Regions from separate parts of the Duganella hordei genome, predicted to be linked through region 3. Evidence: predicted binding sites of a transcription regulator. Region 3 holds the regulator's gene; each other region holds the start of a gene.
What was found. The regulator LexA, encoded in region 3, represses DNA repair genes until DNA is damaged. The targets are predictions, from matches to a motif close to ACTGTATNNNNATACAGT.
Positions count from the first base shown of each region.

Region 1: a site for LexA is predicted at 1,617-1,634, ahead of imuA (translesion DNA synthesis-associated protein ImuA). Genes of this name have one in related genera too.
Region 2: a site for LexA is predicted at 3,377-3,394, ahead of ABWW33_RS16250 (PA0069 family radical SAM protein). Genes of this name have one in related genera too.
Region 4: a site for LexA is predicted at 1,797-1,814, ahead of recA (recombinase RecA). Genes of this name have one in related genera too.

Region 1 is NZ_BPWI01000012.1:62,096-67,930, forward strand. It holds gene ABWW33_RS23710 (addiction module antidote protein) at 1-276, shown strand, start outside; gene ABWW33_RS23715 (putative Na+/H+ antiporter) at 259-1,512, opposite strand; gene imuA (translesion DNA synthesis-associated protein ImuA) at 1,650-2,363, shown strand; gene ABWW33_RS23725 (Y-family DNA polymerase) at 2,293-3,771, shown strand; gene ABWW33_RS23730 (alpha/beta hydrolase family protein) at 3,823-4,578, shown strand; gene ABWW33_RS23735 (hypothetical protein) at 4,579-4,926, opposite strand; gene ABWW33_RS23740 (glutathione S-transferase family protein) at 4,945-5,583, opposite strand; gene ABWW33_RS23745 (sensor domain-containing diguanylate cyclase) at 5,621-5,835, opposite strand, start outside.
Region 2 is NZ_BPWI01000006.1:202,398-208,232, reverse strand. It holds gene ABWW33_RS16265 (LysR family transcriptional regulator) at 1-898, shown strand, start outside; gene ABWW33_RS16260 (NAD(P)H-dependent oxidoreductase) at 1,019-1,585, shown strand; gene ABWW33_RS16255 (gamma-glutamylcyclotransferase) at 1,625-2,203, shown strand; gene ABWW33_RS16250 (PA0069 family radical SAM protein) at 2,195-3,352, opposite strand; gene ABWW33_RS16245 (DUF2760 domain-containing protein) at 3,560-4,111, shown strand; gene ABWW33_RS16240 (Hsp70 family protein) at 4,108-5,835, shown strand, end outside.
Region 3 is NZ_BPWI01000027.1:19,442-25,276, reverse strand. It holds gene ABWW33_RS31165 (replicative DNA helicase) at 1-982, opposite strand, end outside; gene rplI (50S ribosomal protein L9) at 1,104-1,556, opposite strand; gene rpsR (30S ribosomal protein S18) at 1,591-1,881, opposite strand; gene priB (primosomal replication protein N) at 1,897-2,202, opposite strand; gene rpsF (30S ribosomal protein S6) at 2,233-2,619, opposite strand; gene lexA (transcriptional repressor LexA) at 2,860-3,498, shown strand; gene ABWW33_RS31135 (hypothetical protein) at 3,532-4,131, opposite strand; gene ABWW33_RS31130 (tetratricopeptide repeat protein) at 4,159-4,923, opposite strand; gene ABWW33_RS31125 (hypothetical protein) at 5,023-5,595, opposite strand; gene ABWW33_RS31120 (cystathionine gamma-synthase family protein) at 5,683-5,835, opposite strand, start outside.
Region 4 is NZ_BPWI01000003.1:425,458-431,292, reverse strand. It holds gene ABWW33_RS10065 (sensor histidine kinase) at 1-984, opposite strand, end outside; gene ABWW33_RS10060 (response regulator) at 981-1,691, opposite strand; gene recA (recombinase RecA) at 1,864-2,991, shown strand; gene recX (recombination regulator RecX) at 3,067-3,519, shown strand; gene ABWW33_RS10045 (DUF2889 domain-containing protein) at 3,785-4,369, shown strand; gene sucC (ADP-forming succinate--CoA ligase subunit beta) at 4,447-5,616, shown strand; gene sucD (succinate--CoA ligase subunit alpha) at 5,630-5,835, shown strand, end outside.

The DNA.
Region 1 (5,835 bases), on a different contig from region 3:
AGTGCGGAACACCTTCAGACCAAAGAAGATATCGCCCTGTATTTTGACGCTTGCCTTGAGGAAGCTGGGGACGATGTCGCCTTTATTGCCAAGGCATTAGGCAATATCGCCCGCGCGCACGGGATGACACAGCTTGCCAACGATACCGGAATGGGACGCGAAAGCTTATATAAAGCCCTCTCTGCGGACGGCAATCCAAGCTTCGCGACAATACTGAAAGTCACGCGTGCGCTTGGATTGAAATTCCACGTCGAGGTACTACAGCAGGAAAGCTAATGCCGCCACCGCTGTCGGGGCGATAGCGCCGAGCAGCAGGCCGATAGCGCCTATTGATTCGTCCTGGAAGCCGCGGCGCAGCAGCGAGACGCCGGCCGGATTCGGGGCGTTGGCGATCACCGTCAGGCCGCCGCCGGCCACCGCGCCCGCTACCAGCATGTATTGCGATTGCGCCGAGATGCCGCTGATCAGCGAACCCAAGTAGGTGAGGGCGGCGTTGTCGGTGATCGCCGTCAGTCCCAGCGCGCTGAAGAACAAGGCCACCGGCGGCAGGCTTTCGACGATCGGCTGCAACCACCATTGCTGCATGCCGCCCAGCACCACCAGCCCGGCCAGGAAGAAGCCGACCAGCAGGCCTTCTTTGACGATCAGCGGATTCTGGTAACGCTGGTAAGCCTGCGTGAAGCCGAGGAACAGCATGAAGATGCCGAGGAACAGTACCGGATGGTGGCCCAGCACGACCACGGCGGCCAGGAACACCAGATGGATCGCGGTGACCATCAGCGGCACGGCCGGCGCGTCGGCGGTCTCACCGGCGGCCGGCGCAGGTGCGCGCAAATGCTTGCGCAGCATGAAGCTGACCGCGGTCGCGTTGATCAGCACGGCGATGGCCGCCTTCCAGCCGAAATGCGTCGCCATGAACGCGCTGTCCCATTGCCAGGTGGTGGCCACCATCAGCACGGGCGGCGCAGCGTAGGCGGTCAGCGTGCCACCGATCGAGACGTTGACGAACAGCACGCCCAGCGCGCCGTACTTCAACCATTCCGGCATGCCTTCGCGGAAGATCAGCGGCGCCAGCATCAGCGCGGCCAAGGTCATCGCGGCCGGCTCGGTGATCAGCGAACCGGTCAGCGGCACCAGCGCCAGGCCGAACCACACCAGCGCCAGTTCGGTCCGCATCGGCATCAGCCTGGCCAGCACCAGCAGCATGCGTTCGACGATGTCCAGCACCGGCCGCGATGCGGCCACCACCATCACCGTGAACACGAACAGAGGCTCGGTGTACTGGCGCGATTCGGCGTAGTGGATGGCGGCGTCGCCGCCGCTCAGCAAAGCCATCGCGATGATCAGGATGAAGGCCCAGAAGCCGAACACCACCTCGACTTCGCCCAGCAGGTGGAACAGGCCCGCGTGTTTCGGATGGCGGTGCGACAGCACCTCGAAGGATTTGGCTGCAAAAGTGTGCAGCAGCGCCAGTCCGAACAGGATCGCGCCCACCAGTTGTATGGTTTGCAAAGTATGTCCTTTTATTAATTTCCTCAGCCACATGGTACAGCAAACAATGCGGCAAACGGCATGCACGAATCAGATAAGCCTTGCCAAAATCCGCTTCGAATAGTACTGTGTATTTGTACAGTATTTGCGTTAAAATGATGACCCGATCCGCCTCCGCCATTGCTGCGCCCGAAGCAGTCCATCCATCGCTATGGCTGGCCTCGCAACTGGCGCACAGCGCCACCCGCTGCGTCGACACCGGCTTTGCCGCGCTGTCGACGCAGTTGCCGGGCGGCGGCTGGCCGCTGGGCGTGCTGATCGACTTGCTGGTCCAGCAGCACGGCATCGGCGAGCTGCGCTTGCTGCGGCCGGCGCTGCTCGGCCTGGGCAAGCGGCCGGTGGTGCTGCTGCAGCCGCCGCACGCACCGCAGGCACTGGCATTGGCCGCGCTGGGACTGGAACCATCGCAGCTGATCTGGATACGCAGCGGCGCCAAGAGCGGCGATGCCTTGTGGGCCGCTGAACAAGTACTGCGCAGCGGCTGTTGCGGCGCGCTGCTGATGTGGCAAAACCATGCGCGCGGCGAAACGCTGCGGCGGCTGCACCTGGCGGCGCAAAGCGGGGACACGCTGTTCTGCATGCTGCGGCCACTGACGGCCGCGCAGGATGCGTCGCCGGCGCCGCTGCGCCTGTCGCTGAAACCGGCGGCGGGCGGCATCGACATCGGCTTCGTCAAACGACGAGGACCGCAGCGCGACACGCCATTGTTTTTACCTTTAACGCCTTCTTTGCTACAACGTCATGCGCCTCTGGATCGGACTACACCTGCCACGGCTCCCGCTCGAGATATTCTGCCCGCGCTGGTCGGCTGACAATTGCACCGTGGTGCTGGAGCAGGAGCGGGTGGTGGCGATGTCGGATGCGGCGTGGGAGGCCGGCATCGACGTCGGCATGCGGCGCGGCGGCGCGCTGATGCTGGCGCCGCAATCGCAGTTCCAGCAGCGCGCGCCGCAGCTGGAACTGGAAGCGCTGCACGCGGTGTCGATGGCGCTGCTGCAATTTACGCCGCAACTGGCGCAGGCGGAGGAGGATACGCTGCTGCTGGACGTGGGCGCCAGCCTGCGCCTGTTTGGCGGCATACGCGCGTTGTGCAGGCAGGTGGCTGCCAGCCTGCGCACCTTGGGATTTACAGCCGTGATCAGCTGCGCGCCGACCGCGCGCGGCGCATGGCTGCTGGCGCGCAGCCATGCCGGGCGCGCCTTGACGATGGAGGCGTTAGTGCGGCGCATGGACCGCTTGCCCAGCAGCCTGTTGCCACCGGCTCGGCCCTACCTGAGCTGGCTCGAAGGTATAGGGTGCATGACGCTGGGTGACATGCGCCGCCTACCGCGTCCAGGCTTGCAGCGCCGCTGCGGCCGGGCCTTGCTGGACATGCTGGACGACGCCCATGGCGAGCGCGCCGAGATGCATCGCTGGATCGCGGCGCCGGCCAGCTTCCGCGCCAAGCTGGAATTGTTCGACCGGGTGGAGAACGCCGAAGCGCTGCTGTTCGGCGCGCACCGCCTGCTGCAGCAACTGACCGGCTGGCTCAGTGCGCATCAACTGGCGGTCGAGCGCATCCAACTGCTGCTGGAACACGAGCGCGGCAAGGTGGCGCGGCCGCCGACCTTGATCGAGATCGTGCTGGCCGAGCCGACCTGGCGCGACGAACATCTGGTGCGCCTGCTGAAGGAGCGCCTGGCCAAGCAGACGCTGGACGCGCCGGTGATCGGCCTGTGCCTGGAGGCGCCGCAGGTGCAGCCGATGGCGCCGCCCAGCGATTCGCTGTTTCCCGAGCCGGGTGGCAGCAAGGAAGACTGGCAGCGCCTGCTGGAATTGCTGACAGCTCGGCTGGGGCCGGACAACGTGCTGCAGGCGGCGCCGCGCGCCGACTACCGGCCCGAGCAAGCCAACGCCTGGGTCAGCGTGCAGGAAAAAATCCGTCCCGCCGATGCCCGCGCGCAATTGCCGCCGGACATGCCGAGCCTGCCGCGTCCGGCATGGCTGCTGGCCAAGCCGATCGCCCTGCTGATGCGCGATCACCGGCCTTACTACGGCTCGCCGCTGAAGATCGTCTCCACCGGCGAACGCATCGAAGCGGGCTGGTGGGGAGCCATGCAGACGCGCGACTACTTCATGGCCGAAGGGGCGGACCATGCCCACTACTGGCTGTACCGTGAGCGCAGCGGCAACGACGGCGAGACGTCGGCGCGCTGGTATCTGCACGGGTTGTTCGGCTGAGCCTGTTATATTTTCCGTGCTATATTTTCCCCATCTCAAGCGGGAGGAACCATGCAATCACAACGACAGGAATTCCTCGGCGCCGATGGCCAGAAGCTGGCGGCCCGTCTCGATGCGCCGGATGGCGAGGTCAAGGCCTACGCCTTGTTCGCGCACTGCTTCACCTGTGGCAAGGATGTGTTTGCCGCCAGCCGCATCGCGCAGGCGCTGACCGAGCATGGCTTTGCCGTGCTGCGCTTCGATTTCACCGGCCTGGGCGCCAGCGAGGGCGAGTTCGCCAACACCAATTTTTCTTCCAACCTGGCGGATCTGGTGGCGGCGGCCGATTTCCTGCGCGCCACCTATGCGGCGCCGCGCCTGCTGATCGGCCACAGCCTCGGCGGCGCGGCGGTGCTGGCGGCGGCCGCGCAGGTGCCGGAAGTGAAGGCGGTGGTGACGGTGGCCGCGCCCAGCGATCCGTCGCATGTCACCGGTTTGTTCAGCCAGCACCTGGACCAGATCGCGCGCGAGGGCGAGGCCCATGTGCAACTGGCGGGCAGGCCTTTCCGCATCAAGCGACAATTTGTCGAGGATGCGGGCGAACATAATTTGAAAGTGAAGATCGCGGCCCTGAAGCGGGCCTTGCTGGTGATGCACGCGCCGGGCGATACCACGGTGGGTATCAGCAACGCGATGGAGATTTTTACCGCCGCAAAGCATCCGAAAAGCTTCATCTCGCTCGACAGCGCGGACCATCTGCTGACCGAGCGCGGCGATGCGGTGTACGTGGCGAATTTGATCGCGGCCTGGAGCGACCGCTATCTGTGATTACTCGTCGTCGAATTCTTCGGCCAGGTCTTTCCAGCCCTTGCCGGCGGCGAAGGTGTTGAATTCGTCCGGCGCTTCGAGCACCAGCAGTTTGCTTTCCTGCAGCACGGAATCGCCGGCGGTCAGGGCCGGGCCCTTGTAGCCGACGGTGCGCAGCTGCGCGACCACGGCGTCGATCAGCGATTTGTCCTTGTGCAGGCCGCTGATCGAACCGGAAAAGTCCACATACACGTCGATCGCGCCATACCCTTCGTCGAAGATACGGATCGCCTTGGCGTCGTGGGCACGGCCGGAGCCGTCGGAGGCCTTGAAGGGGCCGCTGAGTTGGATGTCGGTGTCTTTATTCATGTGCTCAGCATACACCCGTCAGCCGACCTTGGGCAAGGCCATGCCGCGCTGCACGGCGGGGCGGGCGCCCACCAGGGCCAGCCAGCGCTGGACGTTGTGCAGGCTCTCCAGCTGGTTGCCCAGCACCGGCCGCATCTTCTCGGTCGCCGCCATCACCCACGGATAGGCGGCGATATCGGCGATGCTGTATTCCGCGCCGGCCAGCCAGCTGTGGTGCGCCAGTTGCCGGTCCATCACACCCAGCAGGCGCTCGGCTTCGTCCAGGAAATGCTTGCTGGCCAGTTCGGATTTTTCCTTCGCGCGCAGCTCGAAGAAGCCCAGCTGGCCGAACATTGGGCCGAGGCCGCCGATCTGCCAGTGCAGCCATTCCAGCACCTTGTACCGTTCCGGCCCTGATGCGGGCAGCAGCCTGCCGGTTTTCTCGGCCAGATAGGTCAGGATGGCGCCGCTCTCGAACACGGCCACGGTCCGGCCGTCGGCATCGGTGTCGACGATGGCGGGAATCTTGTTGTTCGGCGAGATGGCGAGGAATTCGGGCTTGAACTGTTCTCCCTCGCCGATGTTGACCGTCTCGATGGTGTAGGGAATGCCCAGTTCCTCCAGCATGATGGGAATCTTGCGGCCGTTGGGCGTGGTCCAGGTGTACAGCGTAATCATGGCGTCTCCCTCTTTGCACAGTAGCCGCCACGATAATCTATCTGGAGATAATGTTGCGCCCCTTATGCTTGGCCCGGTACAACGCCTGGTCGGCCTGCTGGTAGATGTCATCCTGGCCCAGCGCGGAGTCCGGCAGGATGAACGCCAGTCCCAGCGACAGCGTGACGTAGCCGCCGGGCGGGTTGCCTCGGTGGGGAATCCTGCGTGCTGCCATGTCGGCACGGATCTGCTCGGCCAGCGCCTCGCTCTCGT
Region 2 (5,835 bases), on a different contig from region 3:
GCAAATGCGCGCCCTGGTGGCGCTGGCCAAGACCGGCAGTTTTACGCTGGCGGCCGACCATCTCAGCGTGACCCAATCGGCGCTGAGCGGCCAGATCAAGGAGCTGGAGCAGATGCTGGGGGTGCGTGTTGTCGAGCGTACCACGCGCAAGGCGCAGCTGTCGGAGCTGGGACGCGAACTGTATCCGCTGTTTGAAAAGATGCTGCAGGACCTGGACCGCGCCATGGCCGACATCGCCAGCCGCAAGGCGCTGAAGCAGGGTTCGGTGCGCGTGGCGGCGCCGCAGATGCTGTCCTGCACCCTGCTGCCGGAGGTGATCGCCGCCTACCGCGCCCGCTATCCGGACGTGCAGGTGCGGCTGGCCGACAGCCCGGTCGAGCAGGTCCCGGCGCGGGTGTTCAGCGGCGAGGTCGATTTCGGCATCGGCCCCGAGCGCGACACCACGGCGGAAATCGAGTCGCAGCCGCTGTTCGAGATGCCGTTCGTGGTGGTTTTTCCGCCGGGGCATGCGCTGGAGCAGCGCGCCAGCATCACCTGGGCTGACGTCGACGAGTTTCCGTTCATCTCGCTGCAGGGCCAGTTCACCGAGCGCCTGCTGCGCGACATGCACGCGTCATTCCGCGAGCTGTCGCTCAGTCCGTTTAACGAAGTGACCTTCATGACCACCGCGCTGGCCATGGTGCATGCGCGGCTGGGCATCACCGTGTGCCTGCCGTATGCGGAGAAGATGGTGCAGCTGTATGGTTTGCGGATGCGGCCGCTGGAATCGCCGGCGCTGACGCGGCGCTTCTTTGTCTACACGCGCAACGCGCGGGCGCTGTCGCCGGCGGCCGAGAGCTTTGTCTCCTTCCTGCAGGAACACGTGGCGGCGCATGAATGGAACGTGCCGCAGGGCTGATCAGCCATGCTCTGCAACATTGGCAATTAGATACATGCGATGCAGGGTCTGGACCTCGCTCAAAGATAAAATACGTTTTAGCCTCTTCCGCAATGATTGCCGCATGTGTATGCTTCATTTATGAACATCCTGCACATCGACTCCTGCCCGCTGGGCGACAACAGCCCGTCCCGCCAATACACCGCCGCAGTCATGGCGCAGCTTGCCGGCGGCGATGCCAATCCGGCCATCAGTTATCGGGACGTGGCCGCCTCGCCGCTGTCGCATATCAGCGGCCCGCTGCTGCAAGTGATACGCAACCAGTGGAACTGCGCCATTCCGATGAATGCCGACCTGCGCGCGGAGAGCACGTTGGCCGCCCTGCTGTTAGAGGAATTCCTGCAGGCGGACGCGGCGGTGATCGCAGCGCCGATGTTCAACTATACGATTCCGTCGACGCTGAAGGCATGGCTGGATCGGCTGATCCATCTGCAAACGGATCAGGGGCGCCAACGCGCCGCGCGGATACGGGTGGTGCTGGTGGTGGCCGGTTGCAGCGCCGCAACCGATCCGGCGCTGGCCGAATTAGTGGGCAACCATGAGGCGCAGCTGCGGGCCATGTTCAAGTCGCTGGGCTTGACGCAGCTGGAATTTGTGCGCCAGGAGGCGGATTTGCAGGTCGCGCGGGAACTTAAAGCGGCCGCGTGATTATAATGTTGGCTGTATCGGGCAACGGCAGCACTCATCATGACAGCAGACACCATCGCCATCAATCAAATGATGGATCAGTTCGACGGCCACCACAGCGTCTGGCTGTTCGGCTACGGCTCCCTGATTTACAAGGCCGACTTCCCTTACCTGCAACGCCGCCCGGCCAGCATCGCCAACTGGACGCGGCGTTTCTGGCAAGGCTCGCACGACCATCGCGGCACGCCTGAAGCGCCGGGCCGCGTGGTCACCATCATCGAAGAGGCCGGCGCCATCTGCCACGGCATGGCGTACCTGATCACGCCCGAAGTGTTTGCCCATCTCGACCATCGCGAAAAGAACGGCTACCTACGCCTGGCCATCCCGATCATATTCGAAGTCGGCGATAGCGTGACCGGCCTGGTCTACATCGCCACGCCGGACAACACCGCCTTCCTGGGCGCGGCCTCCGAGCAGGAAATCGCGCGGCATATTGCCCGCTCCGCCGGACCCAGCGGGCCGAACAGCGACTATCTCAATCACCTGGCCACCGCGCTACGCGAACTGGGGCAACATGACCAGCACGTGTTTGAGATCGAGCGGCATCTGGCGGAACTGCGGCAAGCTCCTTCAGAATAAATCCAGCTGCCCCGCATCGGCTGCCTTGGCGCGCGCGCCCAGTGGCGGTACCACCAGCGGCCGCGTGAACTGCGACGCGTCCATGTTGTGGAAGCGGCTGCCCCGGCCGGTCAGGCCCAGGCGTTCGGTGGCGATCTTGAAACGCTGTCGTATCAACTCCGCCCACACGCCCTCGCCCTTCATGCGCGCGCCGAAGGTGCTGTCGTAATCCTTGCCGCCCCGCATTTCACGCACGCGGTTCATCACCCGCTGTGCCCGCTCAGGGAAGTGCGCCTGCAGCCACTGATGGAACAGCGGCGCCACTTCCCACGGCAAGCGCAGCACCGTGTAGTGCGCGCTGACCGCGCCCGCTTCCTTGACCGCCTCCAGTATCCGTTCGATGTCCGGCTCGGTCACGAACGGAATGATGGGCGCGATGCTGACGGCGACCGGAATGCCGGCCTCGGTCAGCGTGCGTATCGTGCGCAGCCGACGCGCCGGTGCGGCGGCGCGCGGCTCCAGCGTGCGCGAGATCGCCGGATCAAGCGTGGTCAGCGTGATGGCGACGCCGGCCTGCTGCCGTGCCGCCATCGCGGCCAGGATGTCGATGTCGCGCTCGATCAGCGCAGACTTGGTAATCAGGCCCACCGGATGCTGGCATTCCTGCAGCACCTCCAGCACGCGGCGCGTGAGTTTGCGCTCGCGCTCGCAAGGCTGGTAGGCGTCCGTGTTGACGCCGAGCGCGATCGATTGCGGTTCGTAGCCGGGCTTGGCCAGCTCGCGCCGCAGCACTTCCGGCGCGTTGACCTTGGCGAAAATCTTGGTCTCGAAATCCATGCCGGGCGACAGGCCGAGATAGCTGTGCGTGGGCCGCGCAAAGCAATAGATGCAGCCATGCTCGCAGCCGCGATAGGGATTGAGCGAGACGCCGAACGGCAAGTCCGGCGAGGCGTTGCGGCTGAGGATGGATTTGCAGTATTCGTCGGTGACCAGGGTTTTCCACGGTTTGGCCTCCTCTTCCTCGCGTTCCCAGCCGTCGTCGTAGGCTTCGCGCGCGTTGACTTCGAAGCGGCCCTGCAGGTTCGACACCGCGCCACGCCCCTTCTGCGCCTTCAGCGAAGGCGGCGGCAACATCACCTGCTCCTGATTGTTTTCATCGTGCTTATTCATGGCAAGGCCGGCATAACTCAAAATACTGTATATATATCCAGTATTCTATGCGCTCGAAACCGCCATATCAAGCGAAATATCAATAGTGCGAGCCGGGCGCCTTGGGTAGCGCGGGGGCAAGCTGGTATCATGCAGGGCTTCCGGGGGATGGATCTTCCCTGCGCCTGCGCGCGCCCCCAGCCCACTCATCCCGATACGAGCAAAAACATGAATAACTCGACCCAACCATTGCCGTCTTTTTTCAGCCGGATTTCGATCGCGATCGGCGCATTCTTTCGTGCCCTGTCCGACGCCGAATACGCTGCGCGCCTGACGCGCATCGATGATGCGCCGCAACCGGCGGCCGCGCCGATGCCGGCGCCAACACCGCTGCGCGTCGCCACGCCGGACGCCGCTCTGCAGCTGCTCAGCCTGTTCCAGCGCGAAGCCCGCCTGATCGACTTCACCCAGGAAAACCTGAGCGCCTATTCCGACGCCGACATCGGCGCCGCCGCGCGCGTGGTGCATGAAGGCTGCAGCAAAGTGCTGCGCGAGCACTTCACCATCGAACCGGTGCGCAGCGAAGCCGAAGGCAGCCGCATCGTGCTGGAAGACGGCTTCGACGCCAGCGCCGTGCGCCTGACCGGCAACGTTGTCGGCAGCGCGCCGTTCCGCGGTGCGCTGAGCCATCGCGGCTGGCGCGCGGCCAACGTGCGCCTGCCGAAACTGGCCGAAGCGCACGACGCCGCCATCCTCGCGCCGGCGGAGGTGGAATTATGAGCGACCCGCGTTTCGCCATCGGCATCGACCTGGGCACCACGCACAGCGCGCTGTCCTATGTGGACCTGCAAGCGAGCGACGGCGAGAAGACCCGCCACGGCGTGCTGGCCATTCCGCAGCTGACCGCGCCGGGCACCGTCGAAGAACTGCCGCTGCTGCCGTCCTTCCTGTACCTGCCGCACGCGGACGAACTGGCGCCGGGCGATTTGAGCCTGCCGTGGCAGCAGTCCGCTGAAGAACTGACCGGCGTGGCCGGCGAGATGGCGCGCAGCCGTGGCGCCACCACGCCGATCCGCCTGGTCTCCAGCGCCAAGAGCTGGCTTAGCCACCCTGGCGTGGACCGCCGCAGTGCGCTGCTGCCGAATGACGCGCCGGAAGAAGTCGCACGCGTATCGCCGCTGGAAGCCTCGACCCGCTATCTGTCGCATCTGCGCCAGGCGTGGGAGCAGGCCTACCCTGACGCGCCGTTCGGCGAGCAGGCGGTCACCGTCACGATTCCCGCATCGTTCGATCCGGGCGCGCGCGAGCTGACGGCCGTTGCGGCGCGCGCCGCCGGCTACACCAACCTGACTTTGCTGGAAGAGCCGCAGGCGGCCTTGTACAGCTGGATCCAGGGCAGCGAAGGCCGCTGGCGCAAGGACGTCAAGCCGGGCGACATCATCCTGGTGGTGGACGTGGGCGGCGGCACCAGCGACTTTTCGCTGATCGCCGTGCTGGAACGCGACGGCGTGCTGGAACCGCACCGCATCGCCGTCGGCGACCATATCCTGCTCGGCGGCGACAATATGGACCTGGCGCTGGCGCACCTGGTGGCGCGCAAGCTGGCCGCCAACGGCACCCAGCTCGACGCCTGGCAGATGCGCGCACTAACCTACGGCTGCCGCAGCGCCAAGGAAAAACTGCTGGCCGATGCGACAGTCGAGACCTGGCCTATCGTGGTGCCGAGCCGCGGCTCGAAACTGATCGGCGGTTCCATCCGCACCGAACTGACGCGCGACGAAGTGACGACCTTCATCCTCGACGGCTTCTTCCCGAAAGTGGAAGCGTCGGCGCGTCCGGCCGTGCGCACGCGCGCGGGCCTGACGCAGCTTGGCCTGCCGTATGCGCAGGACGCCGGCATCACGCGCCACCTGGCAGCCTTCCTGGCGCGCCAGGCCGGCGCCACCAGCGAACTGGAAGGCTACGCCGGCAAGCAGTCCGCCGAGGCGACCTTCCTCCATCCTACGGCGGTGCTGTTCAACGGCGGCGTGTTCAAGTCGGACCTGCTGGCGCAGCGTATCATGGACAGCATCAACGAATGGCTGTACCTGGAAGGCGCGGAACCTGCGCGCATGCTGGCCGGCGCCGATCTCGATCTGGCGGTGGCGCGCGGCGCGGCTTACTACAGCTACGTGCGCCGTGGCAGCGGCGTGCGCATACGCGGCGGCACGGCACGCGCCTACTATGTGGCGATCGAGTCGTCGATGCCGGCCATCCCGGGCATGGAACCGCCGATCCAGGCGTTGTGCGTGGCGCCGTTCGGCATGGAGGAAGGCAGCGAGATCGAATTGCCGAACCAGGAATTCGGCCTGGTGGTCGGCGAGCCGGTGCAGTTCCGCTTCTTCGGTTCGTCGGTACGCCGCCAGGACCGCATCGGCGATCTGCTGGACTTCTGGGGCGCCGATGAGCTGATCGAGTTGAACGAGATCCAGGCGACGCTGTCGCCGGAAGGCCGCCAGGCCGGC
Region 3 (5,835 bases):
TCAGGCCCAGCTTGCCGCACTGGCGCGACAGGCGGCGCGCGCGGGCGCGCATCTCGATCGGGTTCAGCGCCGGGGTCTCGTCGATGAACAACTGGGCGTCGTTCATCTTCTGGATGGCGTGCGTCAGGCGCGGCCAGTCCTCGTCGTTCAGGCGGCCGGTGCGCAGGCGGTGCTGGTCGAGCTGGCCGACCGAGCCCAGCATACGCATCGCCAGCTGGGCGCCGCCCATCTCCATCGAGAAGATCGCCACCGGCAGGCCGGCCTCGATGGCGACGTTTTCGCCGATGTTGACGGAGAATGCGGTCTTGCCCATCGACGGACGGCCGGCCACGATGACCAGGTCGCCCGGCTGCAGGCCGGAGGTCATACGGTCGAGGTCGATGAAGCCGGTCGGCACGCCGGTGATCTCGGACTGGTTTTCACGCGAGTACAACTCGTCGATGCGCTCGACCACCTGGGTCAGCAGCGGCTGCACGGCGGTCCAGCCGGCGGCGCCGCGGGCGCCCTGCTCGGCGATGGCGAAGATCTTCGATTCGGCCTCGTCGAGCATCTGCTTGACTTCCTTGCCCTGCGGGCTGAACGCCTGGCCGGAAATCTCGTCGGCCACGGTGATCAGCTGGCGCAGGATGGAACGGTCGCGCACGATCTCGGCGTAGCGGCGGATGTTGGCGGCCGACGGCGTGTTTTGCGCCATCGCGTTCAGGTAGGCCAGGCCGCCGACGTCCTCGGCCTTGCCCAGCTGGGTCAAGGTTTCAAATACGGTGATCACGTCGGCCGGCTTGGAGCCGTTGATCATCTTGACGATCTGCTCGAAGATGATGCGGTGGTCGTAGCGGTAGAAATCTTCCGGATGCATCATGTCCGCGATGCGGTCGAACGCGGCATTGTCGCGCAGCAGGCCGCCGATGACGGACTGTTCTGCTTCGATGGAATGCGGCGGGACGCGGAGTGAATCTACTTGCGGATCGGAAGGGGCGTTCATGGCGCGAATTATACCTGCTTGTTTGTGCCATACTACAAAATTATGACGAGAAAAAAGCCGGGCTAGCCCGGCTTTTTTCTCGATGTTGCAAGCTTGGCAGGCGTTGCCGCCCGCTCAAATCTTAGGCAGCTTCGCCTACGACAGCAACGGTCACTTCCACCACCACGTCGGTGTGCAGAGCAACGCTCACCGGGTGCTCGCCCACGGTCTTCAGCGGACCGGTAGGCATGCGCACGGCAGCTTTTTCAACGGCGAAACCAGCTTTGGTCAGCGCTTCAGCGATGTCGAAGTTGGTGACGGAGCCGAACAGACGGCCGTCGACACCAGCTTTTTGCGAAACGTTCACGGTCATGCCGTTCAGTTTCTCGCCTTGGGCTTGCGCGGCGGCCAGTTTGGCGGCAGCAGCTTTTTCCAGTTCAGCGCGCTTGACTTCGAATTCAGCAACGGCCGACGCGGTAGCGCGGCGAGCCATTTTTTGCGGAATCAGGAAGTTACGTGCGTAACCGTCTTTAACTTTAACGACTTCACCCAGGTTGCCCAGGTTGACGACTTTTTCTAACAGAATGATTTGCATAGTTCTTCTCCAGGATCTTATCTAGACTACGCAATTAAGCGTGGTGCAGATCGGTGTAAGGCAGCAGCGCGAGGTAGCGGGCGCGCTTGATTGCGGTGTCAACTTGACGCTGGTAGTGCGCCTTGGTACCGGTCAGACGTGCTGGCATGATTTTGCCGTTTTCCTGGACGAAGTCCTTCAGGGTGTCGACGTCTTTGTAGTCAACTTGTTCAACGTTTGCTGCGGTGAAGCGGCAGAACTTCTTACGTTTGAACAATGGGTTTTGTTGCTTGCGCTTTTCTTTCAGCTTGAGCTTGTTTTTGTCGAACTTTTTACCGAATGCCATTTTAGGCTCCTGTATTTAAATTGAGCTGTCTGGGACAGCACTAAAATCAATGATGTGAAACACCAGGCTTTTGCTATTGCGATTCTTCTTGTTCAGAAAACCGGTGAACTGATACATGCCTGCCAGTGGCGCCTGACTGAAGCGGCCTGAAATCTCGCCCGCGGCAACCGCGGAAATTTCAAACTCGCTCAATCGGGCAATGCCCGCCTCCATCTGCTGCGACCGGTGCTGCAGGACAGCGTTCACGATCGGCATGCCGGCCGGGGTATAGCGCAAGGCGTCCCGTTCGGCGATCAAGGCGATGAATTGGCTTACATTCACTGGAGCTGATTCAGCCCGGTTCTGAAACAATTAGGCCGCAGGAGCAGCAGCGGCTGCTGGAGCTTCGGTGCGATGCGATTTCGCTGCATCTTCACGTTGTACCGACTTCATCATCGGCGAAGGAGCGGTTTCCGCTTTCTTCATCTTGACGGTCAGGTGACGCAGCACGGCATCATTGAATTTGAAGGCGGTTTCCAGCTCGACCAGGGTCTCGTTGTCGCATTCGATGTTCAGGCAGATGTAGTGTGCTTTAGCCAGTTTCTGGATCGAGTAAGCCATCTGACGACGGCCCCAATCTTCAACACGGTGCACGGCGCCGCCGCGGGTCGTTACGGTGGTTTTGTAACGCTCGATCATGGCGGGCACTTGCTCGCTCTGGTCCGGGTGGACGATAAATACTATTTCATAGTGACGCATGCAAACTCCCTTAAGGACTGTGAATATAGCCCACCCTGGCGTCAAGACAGGTGTGGGAAGAGGTAAGCCCGCGACTATATCAGCTTTTGGGCCAAAAAACCAGCCCCGGCCCGCCGCCGAAATTCCCCGCCCTATGAGGCCGCATGAATTTATTTCGCCCAAAGCAACAAATCCTCTTGCATTTCCTCTCACACTGTACAAAAATACAGACTGTCTATATACACAGGCCCAACGGACTCTATGATCAAGCTCACCGCACGACAGGAACAAATTCTCAATCTGATCAAGGATGCCATCGAAAACACCGGCTTCCCGCCGACCCGTGCCGAGATCGCCAATGAACTGGGCTTCAAATCCGCCAACGCGGCCGAGGAGCACCTGCAGGCGCTGGCGCGCAAGGGCGCGATCGAGATCGCCGCCGGCACCTCGCGCGGTATCCGCCTGCTGGGCGTGCATGCCGAGCCGGCGATGCCGAAGGTGCCGCCGTCGCTGATGATGTCGCTGCCGCTGATCGGCCGCGTGGCCGCCGGCTCGCCCATCCTGGCGCAGGAAAACCTGGAAACCAGCTACAGCGTTGATCCGGCGATGTTCTCGTCCAAGCCGGACTACCTGCTCAAGGTGCGCGGCGAATCGATGCGCGACGCCGGCATCATGGATGGCGATTTACTTGCGGTGAAGAAGGTGGACAGCGCCAAGAACGGCCAGATCGTCGTGGCCCGCATCGGCAACGACGTCACGGTCAAGCGCTACCGGAAGACGGGATCCACGGTGGAATTGTTGCCGGAGAATCCGGACTTCAAGATCATCAAGGTCGATCCGGAAGCGGACGAGTTCGCGCTGGAAGGCCTGGCGGTCGGCCTGATGCGCAGCTGGCACTAAGTTCGCGCCAGCTGCCCGGACGCCGCTATGGTCTTAGCGGCGGTTGTCTGCGGTCGGACGCTGGCCAGGCATGGCGCTGCCGACAACATAGGAAGCCATGCCGTTGTCGCTGTTGTTGACCGAATAGTAGTTCTGTTTGAAGTGCTTGACGTAGCTCGGGTCCTTCAGGAATTCCGAGGTGGCCTGCGCCCACAACTCCGCCTTGACGTCCAGCGCCTGCGCCTTGCGCTGCATCTCCATGGCGATCTCGGTATAGGCCATATCCATGCGCGTGGCCGCGACCTTGCGCTCGGCATCGGTCATCACCGCCGCCACGTCGGCCGGAATGGCTTTGCCGGCCGGCAACAAGGCGTTATAGCTGCCGATGAACTGGTTGTAGCACTCGCTCCATTCAGCGATATTGTTACGCACCTGCTTGACGCCGTCGCGGGAAGCGGAATGGGACGGCATCACCGGCTCGGCGCAGTTGGCCTTGGCGGCCAGGTCGGCACCGTCGTAGCGGCTGGTGTAATAGTCGATGTCCGCCTGGTGCGCGCGGCGCTTGGCCACGATCTGGTCCACATCGGTCGTCCCCGCAGCCCAAGCCTGCGTGCCCATCACGATCATCAGACCAGCAATTATTGCAACTCTCATCGTTTACTCCCGGTTATCACATCGTAGTTATTTGGTGCTCTTGCCCATGATAGAACTGCCGACCCGCATGTTCTGGTCCCAGTTCTGCTGCTGGTCGGTTTCCGCCTGGCGCTGGGTCAGCGCGTTCTGGCTGCGGGCGCTGGCGGTCTTGACGTACTCGGTGGTCTTGGCTTCCCAGGCTGCCTGCGCCAGGTTCACGCTGTCGGCCTGCTTCTTCGCATCGGCGCCGGCGGCCGCGTAGGCCTGGTCCATGCGCGCGATGGACTGGGCAAATTCGGCATCCGTCATCAGGTTGGGCAGGTCGGCCGGGATTGCCTTGCCGGCTGGCAGCAGGCTGTTCAGGTTCTTGACGAAACCGTTGTAGCAGGCCAGCCAGGCGTCGACGTTGACGCCGACCGCCTTGATGTCCCTGACATTGGTGGACATCGCTGGAATGTCCGGCTTGACGCAGTTGAACTTGCTCAGCGTAATATCCGAGCCGTCGTACTTGTTGGCGTAGTAGTCGATCTGGCTCAGCTTGGCCTGGCGCTGCGGCGTCATCTGCAAGGCCGCCTTGGCGTCGGCCACGCCAGCGTCGGCGGCCTTCTTGAACAGCTCGTCGCCCTTGGCCATGTCCACCGCCGTGCCTTCGCCGTACCAGTACAGTTCGCCCAGGTGGAATTGCGCGACGGCGTTGCCGCCGGCGGCCAGCTTGGCGTAGATCGGCAGCGCGCGGGTGTAGTCCTTGGCGGCCATCAACTTGTCGGCATCGGCCAGCTCATCCGCCAGCACGCTGCCGCTGACCAATACCATGCACAACCCGATTATCGACGAAGCTTTCATGTCACACCTTTTTAGTTATAGTCTGAAAAACCAAGTGTATAACCAAACTTAAGGATTTGGCAAAACAATTCAGTGCTTGACCGCCAGCGTGGGCACCGGACCCGACGCGCGCGCGGTCGAGGCGCCGTTGCGGGCCTCGGTCTGCTGCACCAGGGCGACCTGCTGCGTGCGGGCGTTCTCGGTGGCGACGAATTCGTTGGTCTTGGTTTGCCAGGCTTCGCGGGCGGCCATGATCTGGTCGGCGCGCTGCTTGCCTTCGGCGTAGACGGCGGCGTAGGCGTGATCCAGCCGGGACAGTGCCTGCTTCAACTCGTCGTCCGTCATCAGGTCGACCAGGTCGTCCGGAATGGCTTTGCCGACAGGAAGCACGTCGTGCAGTTTTTTGACGAAACCGTTGTAGCAAGCCATCCAGGCGTCGATGCCGGCGCCGACGGCCTTGATGTCCTGCTTGGTTTCGGAGCGGGTGGGAATGTCGGGCTTGACGCAGTTGAACCTGGCCAGCGCGACATCGGCGCCGTCGTAGCGCTGGGTGTAGTAGTCGATGTCGGACTGGCGGGCCCTGTGCTGGTCACTCTGCAGGTCTTCGGCCTGGACTGCGCCGGCCGCGGCCAGCGTTAACGCAAACACCAAAGCAGTTTTCATTGTTCCGCCCCTTGGCTTTAAATATATTAAAGCCAAGTGTATAGAAAAAGATAACTGCGCACAAATATTCAAATGTGCAGTTTTGTATCAGCAGCCTTCCAGCGCGCAGGCGAAGTCGTCCAGCAGATCGTCGGCGTCTTCGATGCCGACCGACACCCGTATCAGCGATTCGGCGATGCCCATCGACGCGCGGCGCTCGGCGCCCATCTCGTAGAAGATGGTGTGGGCCACGGGAATCAC
Region 4 (5,835 bases), on a different contig from region 3:
GGCCAGCAGCTGGTTCACCAGGCGCGTGGCCGCTTCCGAGCTCTTGGCCAGCTGCTCCAGCGAGCGGTGGATTTCGCCGCTGTCGGTCTGCCGCAGCGCCAGCTCGGACTGCATGCGCATGCCGGCCAGCGGCGTGCGCATCTGGTGCGCGGCGTCGGCGATGAAGCGCTTCTGCATGTCGATCGACAGCGACAGCCGCGCCAGCATCTCGTTGAGCGAACGCACCAGCGGCGATATCTCTTCCGGCACCTGGTTGGAGGCGATCGGGCTCAGGTCGTCCGAGCTGCGCGCCCGTATCCGTTCCTGCAGCTGCGCCAGCGGCGACAGTCCCCGCGCCAGCGCAAACCACACCAGCGCCAGGACGATGGGCAGGATGATGAACTGCGGCAGGATCACGCCCTTGATGATGGCGTTGGCCAGCTGCGCGCGCTTTTCCAGCGTCTCGGCCACCTGCACCAGCGCCAGCTGCGCGTCGTCGGCCTGGCTGCGCTCCAGCCGCACATAGGTATAGGCCACGCGCACCGGCGTGCCGTGCATGGTGTCGTTGCGGAAGCGCACGCTGCCGCCGCTGAACTTGTCCTCCTCGTCCAGCGGCGGCGGCAGGTCGCGGTCGCCGTCGATGTGCTCGCCGCGCGGGCCCTGGATCTGGAAGTACACATTGTCGATGTCGTCGGCGCGCAGGATGTCGCGGGCCGAGCCGGGCAGGCTCTTGATGATCTTGCCGTCCACCGCGTGCACCTGCTGCGCCAGCACGGTCACGCTGTCTTCCAGCGCGTGGTCGAACGGCTGGTTGGCGATGGACTTGGCCACCAGGTAGGTGATCGCGATGCTCATCGGCCACAGCAGCAGCAGCGGCGCCAGCATCCAGTCCAGGATTTCGCCGAACAGCGAGTGCTGGATGCCTTCGTCGGCCTCGGCCGCCGGCGGCTGGTATTCCTCGCCGTCGGCCTGGCCGGGTTCCTGCTGCTGCGTCGCCGGGGTCACTTGGCGGCGTCGCCGAGTTCGCTGTTGGCGCGGGCGGCGTCCGAGTATTTTTCCAGGCAGTAGCCCAGGCCGCGCACGGTGGCGATGCGGATGCCGCCCACCTCGATCTTCTTGCGCAGGCGGTGCACATAGACCTCGATGGCGTTGTTGCTGACTTCCTCGCCCCACTCGCACAGATGGTCGACCAGCTGTTCCTTGGATACCAGCCGGCCGGTGCGCGCCAGCAGGATCTCCAGCAAGCCCAGCTCGCGCGCCGACAGGTCCAGCATCTGCTCGTTGATGTAGGCGCTGCGGCCGACCTGGTCGTAGGACAGCGGACCGTGCTTGATGACGGTGGCGCCGCCGCCGGCGCCGCGCCGGGTCAGCGCCCGCACCCGCGCCTCCAGCTCGGACAGCGCGAACGGCTTGGCCATGTAGTCGTCGGCGCCCAGGTCGAGGCCGTTGACGCGCTGCTCGATCGAGTCGGCGGCGGTCAGGATCAGCACCGGCAGCAGCGAGGAGCGCGCGCGCAGGCGGCGCAGCACCTCCAGGCCGGACAGCTTGGGCAGGCCCAGGTCCAGTATCAGCAAATCGAATTCCTGGGTCGACAGGGCGGTGTCGGCCTCCTGGCCGTTGCGCACGCAATCGATGGCGTAGCCGGATTGGCGCAGCGACCGGGTCAGGCCGTCGGCCAGTACGCTATCGTCCTCGGCAAGTAAAATACGCATGGTAGACACTCCTGCTACAGAAGCTTGTATTGTGTTTCATTTCACGCAAGGTGGCGAGTTTTTGTGCGAACTCAAAATTGTTTAAAAATCGTGCTTGCATTAAGCACTGTTTTTTTATACAGTACTGCCTGTACCGACGAATTTGCACCCACCCACTGGTTGAAAGAACATTATGGACGATAAAAAAGCTGTTGTACCTGCATCTGAAAAGGCCAAGGCGCTGGCTGCCGCGCTGGCACAGATTGAAAAGCAATTCGGCAAAGGCTCCGTAATGCGCATGGACGCCAGCACGCCGATGGAAGAGGTGCAAGTGGTGTCGACCGGCTCGCTCGGCCTGGACATCGCGCTGGGCGTCGGCGGCCTGCCGCGCGGCCGCGTGGTGGAAATCTACGGTCCGGAATCGTCGGGTAAGACCACGCTGACCCTGCAAACCATCGCGGAAATGCAAAAACTGGGCGGCACCTGTGCCTTCATCGACGCGGAACACGCGCTGGACGTCGGCTATGCGCAAAAATTGGGCGTCAACCTGCATGAACTGCTGATCTCGCAGCCGGACACCGGCGAGCAGGCGCTGGAAATCTGCGACGCGCTGGTGCGTTCCGGTTCGGTCGACATGGTGGTGATCGACTCCGTCGCCGCGCTGACGCCGCGCGCCGAGATCGAAGGCGACATGGGCGATTCGCTGCCGGGCCTGCAAGCCCGTCTGATGTCGCAGGCGCTGCGCAAGCTGACCGGTTCGATCAACCGCACCAACACCCTGGTCATCTTCATCAACCAGATCCGCATGAAGATCGGCGTCATGTTCGGCAGCCCTGAGACCACCACCGGCGGCAACGCGCTGAAGTTCTACGCCTCCGTGCGCCTGGACATCCGCCGCACCGGCTCGATCAAGTCGGGTGACGAGGTGATCGGCAACGAAACCAAGGTCAAGGTCGTCAAGAACAAGATCGCGCCGCCGTTCAAGGAAGCGCACTTCGACATCCTGTATGGCGCAGGCACCTCGCGCGAAGGCGAAATTCTTGATCTGGGTGTGGAAGCGAAGATCGTCGAGAAGTCCGGTTCCTGGTACAGCTACAACGGCGAGCGCGTCGGCCAGGGCAAGGACAACGCCCGCATCTTCCTGCAAGAGCGTCCTGAGCTGGCATGGGAAATCGAAAACAAGGTTCGCGAATCGCTGGGCGTGCGCGCACTGCCGCCGCTGGCCGCTGACAAGGGCGACACGGTCGTCAAGCTGAAGTCCGTCGACAAAGCCGATAAGGCCGACAAAGCGGACAAGGCCGACAAGGCCGACGCGGCATAAGCACCACGTCCGCTTCATCCCGAACCACCGCGCCGCTTATGCTGCCGGTGGTTTTCTCATTGTGCAGAGGGTTTTATGGCAGCACCGCAACTGAGCCTGAAGGCACGCGCACTGCGATTCCTGTCGATGCGCGAACACAGCAGGCTGGAACTGGGCCGCAAGCTGTCGCGCTACGCGGAAGAGGGCGACGACATCGAAGCCCTGCTCGACCTGCTGGAAAAGAACAACTGGCTGTCGCAGGAGCGTTTTTCCGAAGCGCTGATCCACCGCCGCTCCGCGCGCTTTGGCAACAGCCGCATCGTCGCCGAGCTGCAGAGCCACGGCATCAAGGGCGAGGAGTTGCAGGAACTGAAGGCCGGCCTGGCCGAAGGCGAGACCGAGCGCTGCCAGGAAGTGTGGAGCCGCAAGTTCGGCACCGTGGCCGCCGATCCGCAGGAACGCAACAAGCAGATGCGCTTCCTGCTGCAGCGCGGATTTTCCCAGCGCGCCGTCCAGGCCGCGTTAAAAGGCGCGCCGGAGGATGATTAAGCGCGACTGAGCGGCTGCCGCAACGCACCATACAATGTTTCCATGACTGAAATACGATTGATGAATTTCTTGTAAAAACAACCTCGAAACGCCCATTTTTGTGGTCAAAACATATGTTCTGGCGCAACTGGCGGTCTTGATGTGCTACACTTTTGGGGTTTTTGCAGCGCCGCAGGTGCGGTAGTTGTCCGTAGAAGCTGCGGACACGTGCGTTTCAGCACATGGCTGCTTACTAAATTTCTGTCGCGAGAGCGGCATCGGTCTTATGTCCCTGTCAACCCCAGTTACCCGACGTGCGCTCCGGCACACGCGCGCAATTGCCGTCCAAGCGTACGCACGCGATGACGGCCTGTGGGATCTTGACGCCCATATCACCGATATCAAAGTGCACGACACCGTGCTGGCCTCGGGCCCACGCGCTGGCGGCACCCCCCTGCATGACCTGCACTTGCGTTTGACCGTCGATCTGCAACTGACCATCGTCGATGCCGAAGCCGCATCCGATGCCGTTCCGTATCCCGGCCACTGCGACACCATTGCTCCCGATTACAAACAACAGCTAGTCGGCCTGAACCTGATGAAGGGTTTCCGCCACGAGCTCAAGCAACGCCTGGCCGGTATTTCCGGCTGCACCCACTTGACCGAACTGGCGCAGATCCTGCCGACGGCCGCGGTGCAGGCGTTTGCCAACGATGTCTGGTCGACCAACGACGCGGCTACCGAAGATAACGGCGTGCCGCGCCACAAGCCTTTTCAACTCGACAAATGCCATGCCCTGCGCACCGACGGCGGAGCAGTGGCGCAGTTTTACCCGCGCTGGGTGGTCAAAGCAGCACCAGGTGGCGCGTAGCAATCTCTGCTTACTAGATACACACATTTCGCACTATCAACCGATTTTTACACATCAGCATCAGAAGGGAAGCCAGCATGAAAATCCATGAGTATCAAGGCAAAGAAATCCTCCGAAAATACGGAGTGACGGTTCCGCGCGGTATTCCGTGCATGTCCGTGGAAGAAGCAGTCAAAGCTGCTGAAACCTTGGGCGGCCCGGTCTGGGTTGTAAAAGCACAAATCCACGCCGGTGGCCGTGGTAAAGGCGGCGGCGTGAAAGTAGCCAAGTCGCTGGAGCAAGTCAAAGAATACGCCGAGCAAATCATGGGCATGCAGCTGGTCACGCACCAGACCGGCCCTGAAGGCCAGAAAGTACGCCGCCTGCTGATCGAAGAAGGCGCGGACATCAAGAAAGAACTGTACGTGTCGATGGTTACCGACCGCGTATCGCAGCGCGTCGTCCTGATGGCTTCCTCCGAAGGCGGCATGGACATCGAAGAAGTTGCCGAGTCCCACCCAGAACTGCTGCACTCGATCGCCATCGACCCATCCGTCGGCCTGACCGACGCTGAAGCCGCCAGCATCGCCGCCAAGATCGGTGTGCCGGAAGGTTCGATCGCCGACGCGGTCACCAACCTGCAAGGCCTGTACAAAGCCTACTGGGAAACCGATTCGTCGCTGGCCGAAATCAACCCGCTGATCCTGACCGGTTCGGGCAAGGTCATCGCACTGGACGCCAAGTTCAACTTCGACGCCAACTCGCTGTTCCGCCAGCCGGAAATCCTGGCTTACCGCGACCTGGACGAAGAAGATCCAGCCGAAGTCGAAGCATCGAAATTCGACCTGGCCTACATCTCGCTGGACGGCAACATCGGCTGCCTGGTGAACGGCGCCGGCCTGGCCATGGCCACCATGGACACCATCAAGCTGTTCGGCGGCGAGCCGGCCAACTTCCTGGACGTGGGCGGCGGCGCAACGGCTGAGAAAGTGACCGAAGCGTTCAAGATCATGCTGAAAAACCCAGGCCTGAAAGCCATCCTGGTGAACATCTTCGGCGGCATCATGCGTTGCGACGTCATCGCCGAAGGCGTGATCACCGCATCGAAAGCCGTTTCGCTGAAGGTGCCTCTGGTGGTGCGCATGAAGGGCACCAACGAAGACCTGGGCAAGAAGATGCTGGCCGATTCCGGTCTGCCTATCATCGCAGCCGACACCATGGAAGATGCAGCGAAGAGCGTTGTAGCAGCCGCTGCCGGTCAAGCTTAATTAAGGAATCAACATGTCCATTCTGATCAATAAAGATACCAAAGTCGTTACCCAAGGTATTACCGGCAAGACCGGTCAATTCCACACCCGCATGTGCCGCGACTACGCGAACGGCAAAGCTGCTTTCGTGGCAGGCGTGAATCCTAAGAAAGCCGGCGAAGACTTCGAAGGCATTCCTATTTTCGCCAACGTGACCGAAGCGAAAAAAGAAACCGGCGC